Regions from separate parts of the Absicoccus sp. genome, predicted to be linked through region 1. Evidence: riboswitches for the same ligand, from Rfam matches in the RefSeq annotation. Region 1 holds a riboswitch; each other region holds the start of a gene.
The links. Region 1 has a riboswitch for FMN ahead of SOS22_RS02320 (ECF transporter S component). Riboswitches for the same ligand answer to the same signal wherever they lie in the genome.
Positions count from the first base shown of each region.

Region 2: it holds a riboswitch for FMN, as region 1 does, so the genes downstream of both, SOS22_RS06190 (ECF transporter S component) here and SOS22_RS02320 (ECF transporter S component) in region 1, are expected to answer to the same signal.
Region 3: it holds a riboswitch for FMN, as region 1 does, so the genes downstream of both, SOS22_RS09260 (Gx transporter family protein) here and SOS22_RS02320 (ECF transporter S component) in region 1, are expected to answer to the same signal.

Region 1 is NZ_JAXDRQ010000014.1:8,797-13,542, forward strand. It holds gene cysK (cysteine synthase A) at 1-611, opposite strand, end outside; gene SOS22_RS02315 (MmcQ/YjbR family DNA-binding protein) at 653-1,393, opposite strand; FMN riboswitch at 1,517-1,631, shown strand; gene SOS22_RS02320 (ECF transporter S component) at 1,721-2,341, shown strand; gene SOS22_RS02325 (creatininase family protein) at 2,338-3,093, shown strand; gene SOS22_RS02330 (ABC transporter permease) at 3,113-4,018, opposite strand; gene SOS22_RS02335 (ABC transporter ATP-binding protein) at 4,030-4,746, opposite strand, start outside.
Region 2 is NZ_JAXDRQ010000044.1:68,429-73,174, reverse strand. It holds gene SOS22_RS06195 (FAD-dependent oxidoreductase) at 1-676, opposite strand, end outside; gene SOS22_RS06190 (ECF transporter S component) at 669-1,307, opposite strand; FMN riboswitch at 1,376-1,501, opposite strand; gene SOS22_RS06185 (4Fe-4S cluster-binding domain-containing protein) at 1,525-3,051, opposite strand; gene SOS22_RS06180 (HAD family phosphatase) at 3,122-3,781, opposite strand; gene SOS22_RS06175 (DUF4230 domain-containing protein) at 3,768-4,370, opposite strand; gene SOS22_RS06170 (uracil-DNA glycosylase family protein) at 4,383-4,746, opposite strand, start outside.
Region 3 is NZ_JAXDRQ010000063.1:196-4,941, reverse strand. It holds gene SOS22_RS09280 (5-methyltetrahydropteroyltriglutamate--homocysteine S-methyltransferase) at 1-128, shown strand, start outside; gene mmuM (homocysteine S-methyltransferase) at 164-1,117, opposite strand; gene SOS22_RS09270 (alanine/glycine:cation symporter family protein) at 1,110-2,534, opposite strand; gene nrdG (anaerobic ribonucleoside-triphosphate reductase activating protein) at 2,660-3,181, shown strand; FMN riboswitch at 3,221-3,339, shown strand; gene SOS22_RS09260 (Gx transporter family protein) at 3,417-4,007, shown strand; gene SOS22_RS09255 (HAD family phosphatase) at 4,053-4,700, opposite strand.

The sequences.
Region 1 (4,746 bases):
ACCCAAATTTCAATATTTGGATTTTTGGCTTTTAATACTTCACCAACACCAGTGATCGTACCGCCAGTACCAATACCGGAACAGAACCCATCAATCGGACCATCCACTTGTTCTAAGATTTCTTGTGCGGTATAGGTTTTATGTGCCAAAATATTATTTTCATTCTCAAATTGTTGGGGTACAAATACACGTGGATCTTCCTTGGCCATTGTATTGGCTTTAGTGACACAAGCTTGAATGCAATCGCCAATATTGCCAGCATCATGCATTAAAATCACTTCGGCTCCGTATTGTTTGACCAATTTTCGTCGTTCTTCACTGACAGAATCGGGCATGATGATGATCGTCTTATATCCTTTCACAGCAGCTACCAAAGCCAATCCCACGCCTTGATTGCCTGAGGTTGGCTCAACAATGATGGTATCTTTATGGATCTTTCCTTGTTTTTCAGCCTGTTCGATCATCGTCAATGCCGTTCTTGTCTTGATGGACCCACCAATATTCACACCTTCAAATTTCACCAATACTTGCGCATCTTCTTCATTTGTCAATCGTTGTAAACGAATCATCGGTGTATGCCCCACCGCTTCTAAAACTGTATGATAAATCATGTATTTACTTCCTCTATGTACAAGTTTTAGTATAGTACAGTCTACTTTTCATAAACATCCAATGCTTCAAATAAAGCATGTGGCAGACCTCGAGGTCCACGGATAGCATATACGCCAAATTCATTCTTTAATCGAGAAAAAGAAAATGCTTCGGGTGGATATCTTTTTAATAAACGTATTTTCATCAATGCGGATATGTTTAAATTCTTATCTTTATACAGATAAGGAATATGCGTTTGGATTACTTGGCATTCATAAAGGATGGCGGATATAGGTGCACCCACATACATAAACACAAGATCACCAACTTGGATGCCGCGTCCTTGTTTCCAATCGATTGTTTGAACATCATCAAAAGCATGTTCGATATCATAGTATTTCGGATTGGCTGGTATGATCCATTCTTTCAATCCACGTTTTTTTGATTTCTTGGATTTTGAGCCAGCCACACGATAACTTTCATCAATCCAACGATATATATCTTCTAAGTCAATGGTGCCATCCAATTGAATCGATAGCCAATTTCCTTTCTGATGATTTCGATCATAGCCTGGCTCATCCACCATGATATCCACTAAAAAAGGATCACTGACCTTCACATCCAAAATGTCTTCTTCCGTCCCATAAAGACCGAGTTGTTTACTCGGTACACGCAATATCCGTGCAAAACAAGCATGATTGTCTTGGCGGTTCCATACTGGATCGGTTGGTGCATTCACAAAAGGATAGTCTGGATCAATGCCATATTGTTTTTGTATATACTGGATGATTGCTTCTTTCATTGTTATCCTCGTTTATTGAAATATATCATAAATCGTCCATTTTTCCTATTCATCTGTTTTTTATATACGAACAAATTTCCGGTTGACACAAATAAAAATTATGATATGGTTGTAACAGATAAAAGAATTCTTCGGGGTTGGGTGAAATTCCCTATCGGCGGTAGAGTCCGCGAGCCGTACGGCATGATCTGGTGCAATTCCAGAACCGACAGTATAGTCTGGATGGTAGAAGAAAAATGCTTTTTTATATGCATGCATACCAGTACCCGAATGGTGCTGGTTTTTTCTTTTTCGAAGATCCTTTTGTCCAAAAGAAAAAGGAGACGTATGATGAAAAATTGGAATGTGAAAAAATTAGTATTTACTGCGATGTTGACTGCCGTTGCCGGCGTTTTGATGTCATTGGAAATCTCTGTGCCATTGATGCCGGTATTCTACAAAATTGACTTTTCGGATGTACCAACTGTCATTGCTTTATTTACGATGGGACCATTATCGGCAACCATGGTCGAAATCATCAAGATTCTCATCAAAGTATTGACCGTAGGTACAAATACAGCTTATGTCGGTGAATTGGCCAATGTGCTTGGTGTTGCCGTTTTTGTGATCCCAACATGGATCGTTTATACCAAGATGGGAAAAACCAATAAAGCCATTTTTGCTTCTTTGGTCATTGGCGTATTGGTTCGAACGGCTTGGGCATGTTTCTGTAACGCGTATATCACTTTGCCTCTCTATGCGAAAGCGATGAGCATGAATTTAAACGATGTGATCAAAGCGGTTAGCTTTGCGAATGGCAATATTACCAATCTTCGTAGTTTTATCATGTTGGCAACCATTCCATTCAATATCATTAAGATCTCATTGAATTATATTATTGGCTATGTCGTTTATGATCATGTTGTCTTGAAACATACCGCCTTCAAAGTAGAAAGACATACCGCATGAAACAGTATTATGCGAATGTAACACGATTGGAAATGGAACAAATCAACAAAGAAGAAGCCATCGTCCTTATTCCATTGGGTGCTTTGGAACAACATGGTAATCAAGCCCCTTTGGGAACCGATTACTTCATTGCCAACACCATGGCACAACGTATCTTTGATCAATTCGAAGATACCTTTCCCCTTCTTGTTTTTCCAACCATGCCCATTGGATTAAGTACTGAACATAAGCATTTTTGTGGTTCGATCACCTATAAACCCATGACCTACTATGCGATGTTGTATGATATTTGTGCAAGCTTAGCCCATCATGGTTTTCAAAAAGTCGTCTTGTTGGTGTGTCATGGTGGTAATGCCCCTACAGCTCAAATGATATCAAGAGAAATTCGCTCCGATTTTGGGATGAATGTCTTTGTCTTGCAGTCCGGTGCTTTTGATGATCCACGCGTGCAAGCAACCATATCGAAAGGAAATACGTTTGATTTTCATGGCGGTGAAATGGAAACGTCCATGGTCATGGCTATCGATGAAAACTTGGTTCATTTAGAAACCTGCGAAAAAGGGCATATAAAAAATCAAGCATTCGAAACCCATCTATCTTGGCTAGGGGAAGACTTTGTCACAGAGGATGGAAAGCCCATTGGTATCGGTGGTGATCCAAGCGGAGCAACCAAAGAAAAAGGCGAAATCATCTTCCAAGTTTCCGTAGAACATCTAATTGATGCTTTAAGACAAATTCGCCAATTTCATTAAGCCACAATTTGTGGTTTTTTTATTTTCTTCGATATGTCTTGGCATAGACAAAAACAATCGCAAAAAGAGATAACACAAAGAGAATGCCAATATAAGAAAGAGACTGATTCATCGAAATCTCATGATCAAACATTGTTGCTTGAAAAGAAAATACGTTCTTTATTTCTTTCACAAATAGATTTCCTCCGAGGATTGACTTTTTTATATGAGTCAAGAACCCTTTTGTCAATAAATTACGCATCATCACCGTAATATGTGTGGCCGGCAAAAGATTACAGACCGTTTGGATGGACTTGGAAAATTGCGACAAGGGAATATAGGCACCAATCACAAAGCCACAACCTGCTGATAATAAGCCATAAAAAGCATCACTGGCTGCAGTGCTTCTAAAAAACAAAACAAGGACCATCAGACAGGCTGTTGCGGAGATCGAACCGATGCCAATCGTGCCATACAATCGCAAGATCGTATCCGTTGCTAGGTATAAATGACCGACACTTTGCATAAACAACAAGCCAATGGTAAACAAGAGAGATGTCATCACAAAAGCAGAAATGGTCGCACTGGTGTAATAGGCCAACGCAATTTGATAACGTTTCATGGGGGTTGTCGCAATATCTGCATCGACCTTGCTTTCTTTATCTTTCACAATGGTACTTAAACAACTATAAGGAATGGTGATCAAAGAAGAACCTGTAATTCCTGTCAGTAACATAGTGTACACGATCAAATCGATGGATCGTTCTTGGATTGAAAGATGCATGGCTTGCACGATTTGTTGGATGCTATCGACATAATTGTTTTTTAGAAATAAAAGATAGAGCATAAATACGATAATGGGTGTCAATAAAGAAAAAATAATGGCTTGTCGATCTTTAAAATATAACAGTAAATTTCGTTTTGTGAGTCCAATATATCCATTCATACGCTGCCTCTCTACTCTAATGTATGCCCGGTACAATGTAAAAAAACATCATCCATGCTCCCTTTGATAATTTCATAGTCTACGATTTCGTTACGATATGTATATAGAAAAGAAGTGATATTGCCATGTATTTCTACTACATAATGATCTTGTTCATAGTGACACGTACCCAGCTGGGATACGATCGTTTCTGCTTCGAGACTTGGTTGGGTGTACCAAAGAAAATGGGTTGGAGCAAAACGATCTTTTAATTGCGATGGCGTTCCCTGTGTCATGATCTTTCCTTGATCTAAGATCACGACATGATCAGCATGAGTGGTTTCTTCCATATAATGGGTGGTCAAAAAAATGGTCATCTTTTTTTCTCTTTGCAGAAAATGAATATATTCCCAAACCAATTTTCGATTTTTGGGATCTAAGCCTGTTGTTGGTTCATCTAAAAATAAAATGCGTGGATCGTGGATCAAGCTTCGGCAAATATCGACTCGTCGTCTTTGTCCACCCGATAAGGTTCCATAGGGCTTTTTCCATAAGGATCGCATGTCAAAAAAAGTTTCAAATTCAGCCAATCGCTGGTTGATCTCGGCTTTTTTCATGCCATAAAAAGTCCCTCGAGTTATGAGATTTTCTTGTACGGTCAACTTGGGATCCAATACGGAATTTTGAAAAACAATACCAATATTTTTACGAATCGCACTATCTTCTTTTCCCAGTTGATACCCGCAAAT
Region 2 (4,746 bases), on a different contig from region 1:
AATCCCCCGCACTTAACAGAATGCCTTTTTTGGCCTTAAGACGAATGTAAGTATGATTGGCTGTTTCACATAAGACCGCACACACACGATGATTGGTTTTTTCCAGCTGCAAAGCCTTGGTTTCAAACAAAAACTGAGCCCCTTGTTCTTTCGCAATCTGTTGATTTTCCTTCATCACTTTGCGCATCAAAGCCATGCTGAAATGTGGTGTACCCGTCCAAGAACGAAGATGATCTTGTGCAAGGGGCATATGTTTCGATGGCGGTGTCATCATGGGATGAATGCTCCTTCTTTCAGCTTCGCTCAAAGGCTCGATCAACCAATCAAACGTTTCCCCACAATGTTGGGCATATCGACGAATCAAAGCCACATTGGAACGATTATTTGTACGCAATTGCCAATCTTTCACAAATGTATCAATATCGACTTCCGGTACACCTTGTTCCTTTTGCCATTGAGAATTCATATAGCCCCACTCGCCAATGCCTAAGATCCATTGGGATACATCCTTTTGTTGCTCCACCACAATAACAGAAGCACCGGCTTCCGCTGCAGATCGTGCCGCACATGTACCCGCATGCCCTGCACCCAAAACGATCACATCCGCTTCTTGTTCTTGTACGATCTTCTCTTTTGGAATCGGTGCAGGTGGCAAAGCCCATTCAAACTTAGGCATGCTTTCGCTCCAAAAACGTAGGATCTGGCTCCATGCCAATCATGGTACGCAACACATTTCCGACTTTTTTATACAACAGATACGTACAGAAAGAGGTCACTCCATGTTTGATCAAATTGAATGGCAAAATGCCCAAGATCATCAAGCTCCAATAATTATGCACCAAAGGATTGGTCATCGATCCCATGGAAACAATCGTATCCATCGAAAGACCAAACATCTTCATATACATAGGAAAGGCCACCCATCCATTTAAGAAAATAGCTAAGATACTGACCCCTATCGTGGAAATCGTCAAGGCAAGGATAGCGCCTTTCTTAGTATGGATCTTACGATAGATCAAAGCCGCTGGTAAGACAAAACCAATCGATCCCACGATGTTCATGGCCTCGCCCACAAAAGCCGTCGTGGTGCCATTGATCATAAGATGCAAAAGATTTTTGATCAAGACGACAAGGCATCCCGCGCCTGGTCCTAAAAAGAACCCGGCAAACAAGGCTGGCAATTCCGAAATGTCAAAGGTTAAAAATGTCGGTGCCAAAGGCAAAGGAAATGTAAATGCCATCAAGATGGCGGCCAAAGCACTCAATAAGGCGATCAAAGTGAATTTGTAGATTTGTGTTTTCTTCATGTTGTCCTCCTACTTTCGGGCCAACAAAAAAGCCCGAAGATCTACCTTCTCCGGGACGAATACTAAAAAAAATTCTTCTCTCATCCGGACTCATGTTTTCACAAATACCGTCGGTACCGGAATTACACCGGTTCATGCTTGCGCTCGCGGACTATACCGCCGGTGGGGAATCACACCCCGCCCTGAAGAAATCTATGCTCGTATTGTAACATACAAATTAGGACAATACAACTTTATAGTCAAATTCATCGATATGGGTAATGCCCATTTTCAACAACATCTGCTTAGAACGATTCACATCTTCAGCTGTATTATAGTTTGGAATATGTGGGACACGGACCACCAAGCGATCTTGATACCCTTGTGCTACTACGAATTTAAGATTACGAATCACTAATGAATTTGTCATACCCGTATACGCCAAGTAGATATCGGGATTCATATCTTTGATGTCGACATACCAAAAGGATACAAATGGCAACAAGAGTGCAACGGCTTCGGTTTTTACATGGAAAGAGGTTTCAATCCCAATATCCCAATGTGGATACATCGTATGGACAGCCTTGATAAAATTAGCTTCCAAAAGAGGTTCACCCCCACCAAACGTAATACCACCACCACTAACATCCTGATAGACACGATCTTTTTTTAAATGATCCGTTAATTCTTTGACACTGATCATTTCAGTAACCGGCAAGATATTGACTGTTGCCTTGTTCAAACAATAAGCACAATGCATCTCACATCGATCAAAGAGCACCAAAGATCGAATGCCGGGTCCATCGATATCTTCACGAAAACGCATGATTCCTGTGATGCGGGCATAGGGATTCGGTGCCCTTTGTGGTTGTTCCTCGGGATTTCGATCCACCAATGCATAAGCCATTTGTTCACAATATGGACATGGCCCTGTACAAATCTGTCGATGCGTACATTCCTTCTCTTTGGCCCATCCCCGTAACCGATGTTTATGTACATATGCTCTTCGTAATTTTCTGAATCGATCACAACATGGATCCGGTTGCTCCCATCGTGGAATCACTTCATGCAAATCATGATGCTCCTTTACCGCATTACATGCCGCCGTTACATCCACCTTATATTCCTTATATCCATCCTGATAAAACCAGATATGGTCCCAATCCGAATGATAAAGAGAAAAATGGATACTATTGACATCCTGCATCATCTGTTCGATCAAAAGCTGTCGTGCCGTCCTTCTATCTGTTTCACCACTTCCTGCTTCTATTAAATCTTTTTCATTGTATATATGGATGGAATCCACTTCAAAATAATAGGGGAAAATACGCGCCATGCCATCGGTAACGCCCTCACGCACATCATAATTGCCCAAAGCACAAACATGAAAATGATAAGGAAACTGTTTCTTATATTCACGAAACAGATCATAGAAACGAAGTTGTGCATCGATATCTTCGATCAAAAAAACAACATCATCCTCTTCTTGTATCTGTTCAAATATTTCCTTTGTATGCTGCTTAAAATACGATTCAATAGAAGATGAAAGATCAAAATCATAGTATCTACCACATTGAAAAAAATCTTCTTCTATTTTCTTGTTTTCATACGAAGTAAAAAGCCCTTTTTTAAAAGCATTCATTTGTCCATAGCTTCCCAACAAAGAATACACATCTACCTTTGACACATCCAAACGATCGATCAAATTATCAAAATGAAAATAATCATCCAAATAATAGAATACCTTTGTTTTACGTGCTGTCATTTGAACCACCCACTTATCCAACTACACCTTATCATAGGATTTGTCCAATTTTAAAGACACCAAAAAAGCCTTAGTCGGTATCCAAATAAACTAAGGCTTCCTTTAAATTTTTACAGGTCATCCATGCTCTTTCTTTATCTTGTGTCGTTGGTTCTATCAAATCGGCAACATGGATCACAGGAATATTGGCACGATATGCCGCTTCTACCCCAATCGATGAATCTTCAATGACCAATGCTTGATCGGGTTCTAGATGAAAGTGTTCCAACATTTTCTGATAGATTTCTGGATGTGGTTTTTTATGTTCGATCTCATTACCACAAAGTAAATGATCGATGTCATCCCATAGCTTTGCCTTTTTTAATCGATATTCGGTCTCTTTTCGATGGGAACTCGTAGCCACACCCAACCATAAACCATGTTCTTTGACCCACGCAAACCATTCATAAGCACCCGGTTTGACAGGAACCTTTTCATCAATGGTCGCATTGGCTAACTGTCGCCAATCGGACACAAATCGATCACGAATGGCAGGATCCAACATTTCATCATAGATGCGATCTTCCGCTTCCCCACTGATTCCAACCAAACGATGAAACAAACGCTCTTCTAAATAGGGCATATGATAGGTTCGACCTACGATGCCAAGGGTTTCCTTCCAAATTCTTTCACTATCCAATAAGGTCCCATCGACATCAAAGATGATCAATTTTAAATCATTGAAATGCATATGTATATTCATCCTCTGGAAGCATTTGTGCAACCAATGCCTTCAACATCTTTTGCGCATTTTCTTTGGCTGCCTTCTTGATGCCATTGTGGATGGCCTGCGTTTGCGCATCCTCTTTCATCTTTTGTAACGCTTCATTGCTTTCCTTTAATTTTACCGGCGTAAACACACTTTCTTGTTCATGATACACCTTTAAAGAATCCGTATCGATCTCCGTACTTAAGATCTTGCAGGGCGGTAAATGAAAAGTCACCGTTTTTTTGGCATCATCTACATGCACCGTGATCTTGCTAAAATCATAGCCTGCCTTTACCTGACAATCATAACTATATACATATTTGGTTTGCGTAAACGGAATCTGGAAAGACCCAAATAATTTCTGAGACTTATCGATTGTATTGACCGAAGTCACATAAGCTTCTTGCGTAGCCAATTCACCCATATCTTCTAATCGTAATTTCACTGCTTGACTGGACACCTCGGCCTTATTTTCGGGAAAAAAATGCTCTTTTATGATGGGAAAACCAATGGATACGATCAATAAAACACTCAATATAAAGATGATCCGATTTTTTCTATCTTTTTTCATACCCTTCCTTTTCTAGCCCAAGATCTGTGCAACTTGCCTTTGTAGATGGGGCACAACTTCTGCTTCAAACCAAGGATTCTTTTTCTGCCAACGAAAATTTAATGGACTCGGATGCACGATGGGAAAATAACGCGGCAAATACGACGCATAATTTTTGACCGTCTCCGTAAGATTTTTCTGCATGGTTTGACCCAAATAATATTTCATCGCATAATTCCCTATCAAGATCGTCAATTGAATTTGTGGCATACATGCCAATAACGATGCATGATATTCTTGCGCAATGAACTTTCGCGGTGGCTTATCCCCCGTTTTCGCTTTTCCCGGATAATAAAAATCCATCGGTACGATCGCAATGTCTTTGGAATAAAACGTG
Region 3 (4,746 bases), on a different contig from region 1:
ATCGTCTCTATTTAAGTCCTCAATGTGGTTTTGCTTCTTGTGAGATTGGGAATAAGATTACAGAAGATGAGCAATGGGCAAAACTCAAATTGGTCAAAGAAATTGCCCAAGAAGTTTGGAAATCATGAAAAAAATGCATCTTGCTTTCAACAAGGTGCATTCTTTATTTATTGGATAAGAATTTATTTCTTGCCTGAACCACTTGTTTGATATGATCCACTCCTGTTTGACAACAACCGCCAACAGCACTAGCACCTGCTTTCATCCAAATTTCTGCCCAATTTTCATAGGGAATAGGTTGAGTTGGGCCATGCCATGTTTTTGTCAGTGGATCATAGGTTTCGCCACTATTTGGATATACACCAATTGGTAAATCGGTATATTTCTTCCATTCTTGAATTAAGGATTCGACATATTTTGGATCTGTACAATTGATACCGACCATCGCTAAATGAGGCAAACCAGACAATGCTTTGGCACATTCTTCGATAGTTTGGCCTTCATGAGTATATTTGCCGTCTTTACAAGTGAAACTAATCCAATATGTGGCACCCAGTTCTTCTGCTAATTCAGCTTCAATCAAGGCTTCGGATAAAGAAGGCTGGGTCTCCATAATTAAAAGATCCGCTCCTGCTTGCCATAAAAGTTCCATACGCCGCTTATGAAAAGCAATCAGCGTATTTGTATCTATGCCATAATTCCCTCGATATTCCGATCCATCGGCTAAATAAGCACCATAAGGGCCAACAGCTCCTAAGCATAATGGATAAACCCGTCCACTTGCCTTCCCTTCCTCTTGCCACCATTGTTGTCGTGCTTCATGAAACAATGCCACGGACTTTGTAATCAAAGCTTCGGCTTCGGATTCACTATATCCTTTAGCCATTAAGCCAGGTATAGAAGCTTGATAGCTATCGGTAATACCACAATCGGCTCCTGCTTTAAAGTAATCCATATGCACTTGTTTGACCCATTCTGGCTTATTAACCAAAGCACTGGCTGTCCAAAGGCTTTGATTCAAATCATATCCTTTTAGCTCCAAGCCTGTAGCCATGGATCCATCAATGATCATGATCTTTTCTTGATTCAATACATCTTGTAAAGATTGTCTATTCATATTCACTTTCTTCCTTTCCAAATACAACGGGTTCTGGATTTAATCCTGCTTCTTTTTCAGGAATAAAACGGAACCAGAAATCATGGAATAGATCCATGATCACTTTTTGTTTTGAATAAATAAATATCAAAGTAATAATAATGTATATCGCCGATAAAATATCCGTCATGGCCCATAGAGAATCCGCTTTGATATTGTAAAATAAGACACAAGGCAACATATAATAAATCATATAGATCTTAGTTGCCAGTTTATTCTGTTCGGTATCGCCAAATGCATAATTTACAGATTTTTCGCAACTATAATACATACCAATGATCGTTGTCCATGCAAATACGGCAATCGCGATTGCCATAAACCAACCACCCGCTTGACCATAGGCCACTTTAAATGCCACAGTGGTCAACCGAGCACTTGATATATTGGGATAATCAATATATACATTCGTCAGTATCAACGATAAGGCTGTTACCGAACAAACCACGATCGTGTCTAAGAAAACTTCGCCCCATCCCCAGCTAGACTGTCGTACTGGATGATCCGTTTTTGCACTGGCATGGGCAATCATGCCATAGCCGGTTCCGGCATCATTGGAGTAAAGACCTCGTGCAACTCCATAGCGAATTGCATCACGCACTGTAGCTCCAGCAAAGCCACCAATTCCAGCCATGGGTGTAAATGCCGATTTAAAAATCAACAAGAAAGCTTGTGGAACAATGGTAATATGCATGATCAAGATTCCTAACCCACCTAAAATATATACCAATGCCATAAATGGAACCACCTTTTCCATGACCGAGGATATTCGTTTCAGCCCACCAAAGATGGTCAAAAAGCAAGTCAAACCTAAAACGGAAACCGACAAAATCGGTGCTATTTGAAAACCTTCTTTGAGTGAACTCGTGACTGCTTCCGTTTGTACGCAACATGTCCAAGGTCCTAGGATAAAACAAGCAAATGCTAAAATAACAGCTCCGGTTTTCCAGCCCAAAGCATTGCGCATCACAAATGAACGATCACACATATATTCATCCATGGATTTATTGTATTTCACACGATATCGTTGGCCTAAAATAATTTCACAGGCTTTGGTCGACATGCCGAATAGCCCTGAGATCCACATCCAAAAGATAGCGCCTGGTCCACCAGAAACCAAAGCCGAAGCTACACCGCCAATATTACCAACACCAATCGTGTTGGCCATGGCCGTACAAGCCGCTGCAAATCCGGATACGCTCCCGGTTCCTTGGCCTGGTTGAAACATTTTGCCAAAGGTATTTTGAAAATGAAACTTGATTTTACGAAAGTTATAGCGGAAGCCAAAGCGAATGGATAAATAAATACCGGTTCCAATGAGAACGATGGTCATGGGTGTGCCCCATAGAATATTGGATATTTGTGTTAGTATTCGAAACATGAAAATATTTTCTCACATATCTTTTTTGCTTACAATGTTTTTTCAATTATCTTGTGCATAATATATCAAAGTAGATGTATTTTATCTTTGCATGTATCATATAATCAGAAAAGAAGGAATGACGTATGAATTATGGAAATATAAAAAAATATGATATTGCGAATGGCGAAGGTGTTCGTATTAGTTTATTTGTATCGGGTTGTACGAATCATTGTAAAAATTGTTTCCAACCCGAAACATGGGATTTTGCCTATGGAGAGCCCTACACCAAAGAAACTGAAGCGGAAATTCTTGATTTTTTGAAAAACGATTTCTGTAAAGGCTTGTCCCTTTTAGGTGGTGATCCCTTTGAATTTTCAAATCAAGAAGAATTGGTCCAACTTTGTAAGAAAGCCAAGGAACTTTATCCGAAGAAAGATATTTGGGCTTGGACCGGCTTTATTTTAGATCAAGATCTATTGGATGGAGGTCGTCGTCATGGTCCTATGACTGATGAATTGTTGTCTTATATTGATGTGCTGGTCGATGGTCCTTTCGTAGAAGAAAAAAAGAACATTCAGTTAGCTTTTCGTGGATCGGAAAATCAACGTGTCATTGATTTGAAGAAGAGCTTAGCACAAAATGAGATTGTCTTATATCTTGACTAAACGAGAAAATTGATATAAGGTGTATTTGTAACAAATCAATAACGTCTTTGGGGCAGGGTGAAATTCCCTACCGATGGTAAAGTCCATGACCCTCATATGAGGCTGAACTGGTGAAATTCCAGTACCGACGGTTAGAGTCCGGATGGGAAAAGACAGAAACAGATGTTTTTTCATGGTGTGCCCCTTGTGGTACACCATTTTTTTGTTTCAAAGATGCAAGAAAGGGAGTAAAGAAATGGAAGTTAATAACCGAACAAAGAAAGTCACACGATGTGGCATGTTGATTGGAATTGCGATCATCTTGCAGTATATTGAAATTTCAATTCCAATCATGCCTAGTTTCATTAAATTGGATTTTTCTGATTTACCAGAATTAATTGGTGCTTTTGCCTATGGTCCATTCACTGGTGTATTGATTGCTTTGATCAAAAACATCATTCATATGGCAGTGAGTCAGTCTGGTTTTGTGGGTGAATTATCCAATTTCCTTTTAGGTGCTACGTTTGCAGCTGTAGCTGGCTATGTATTTCAAAAAAATCCAACCAAATCTGGTATCTTAAAAGCAAGTGCATTGGGTGCTGTTGCCATGGCACTGATCAGTTGGCCCATCAATTATTGGATCATTTATCCATTATATTATAATGTATTAGGCTTTCCTGAAGTTGCCATCTTACAAATGTATCAATTATTGATCCCATCCATCAAAAGTATTGGCCAAGCTCTATTGATCTTCAATGTGCCATTCACTTTAATCAAAGGGATCCTTAATGGTGTGATCATGATTTTGATCTATAACCGTATTCAATTTATTTTTCATGAAAAATAGTATTCTCCAATGATTCAACTTCATTGTAAGCATGATGGAACTGCATCATTCCATCATGCTTTTTATTTTGACCATAGCTTGACCTAATGTATCAAATACACCATATAAGGACGTTTTCCATTCTGGATCTGGTTGTACAAGATCTGGAATCATGATGGTTGGAAAGCCCCCACAAATTCCGGCTTTCACACCATTGATTGCATCTTCAAAGACTAGGCAATGTTCTGGTTCTACCTGCAATCGATGGGCTGCTTCTAAGAAAACATCTGGTGCTGGTTTTCCATGTTCGACTTCCTGTGTACTGACAATGACTGAAAAATAAGTAGCAATATCCACCAATTGTAAGTTTCGTTCAATCAATGAACAAGGAGAACCCGAAGCGACTGCCATAGGAATTGAAATCGATTCAAAATACGAAAGAATATTTTTGACTCCTGGTTTTAGATTCAAATCATTCATTTCTCGTTCAATCACTGCATTCATTACATCTTTCATAAATGCGATCCCATCAATAGAAAACCGTGAAGACATAATACTCGCAATATGATCAGGACTTGCCCCTGCAAAGGTATCTGTTAAAGATCTTGTCAATGAAATATCATATGCTTTTCCCGTATCTTCAAGTGCAGACTGATAAATACGTTGTGTATCAATCAATAATCCATCTAAATCAAATATGGCACCGTGTATCATTTTTTCATTTCCTTTCATCACTAAAAAAACTTGCTTTTATGTAACT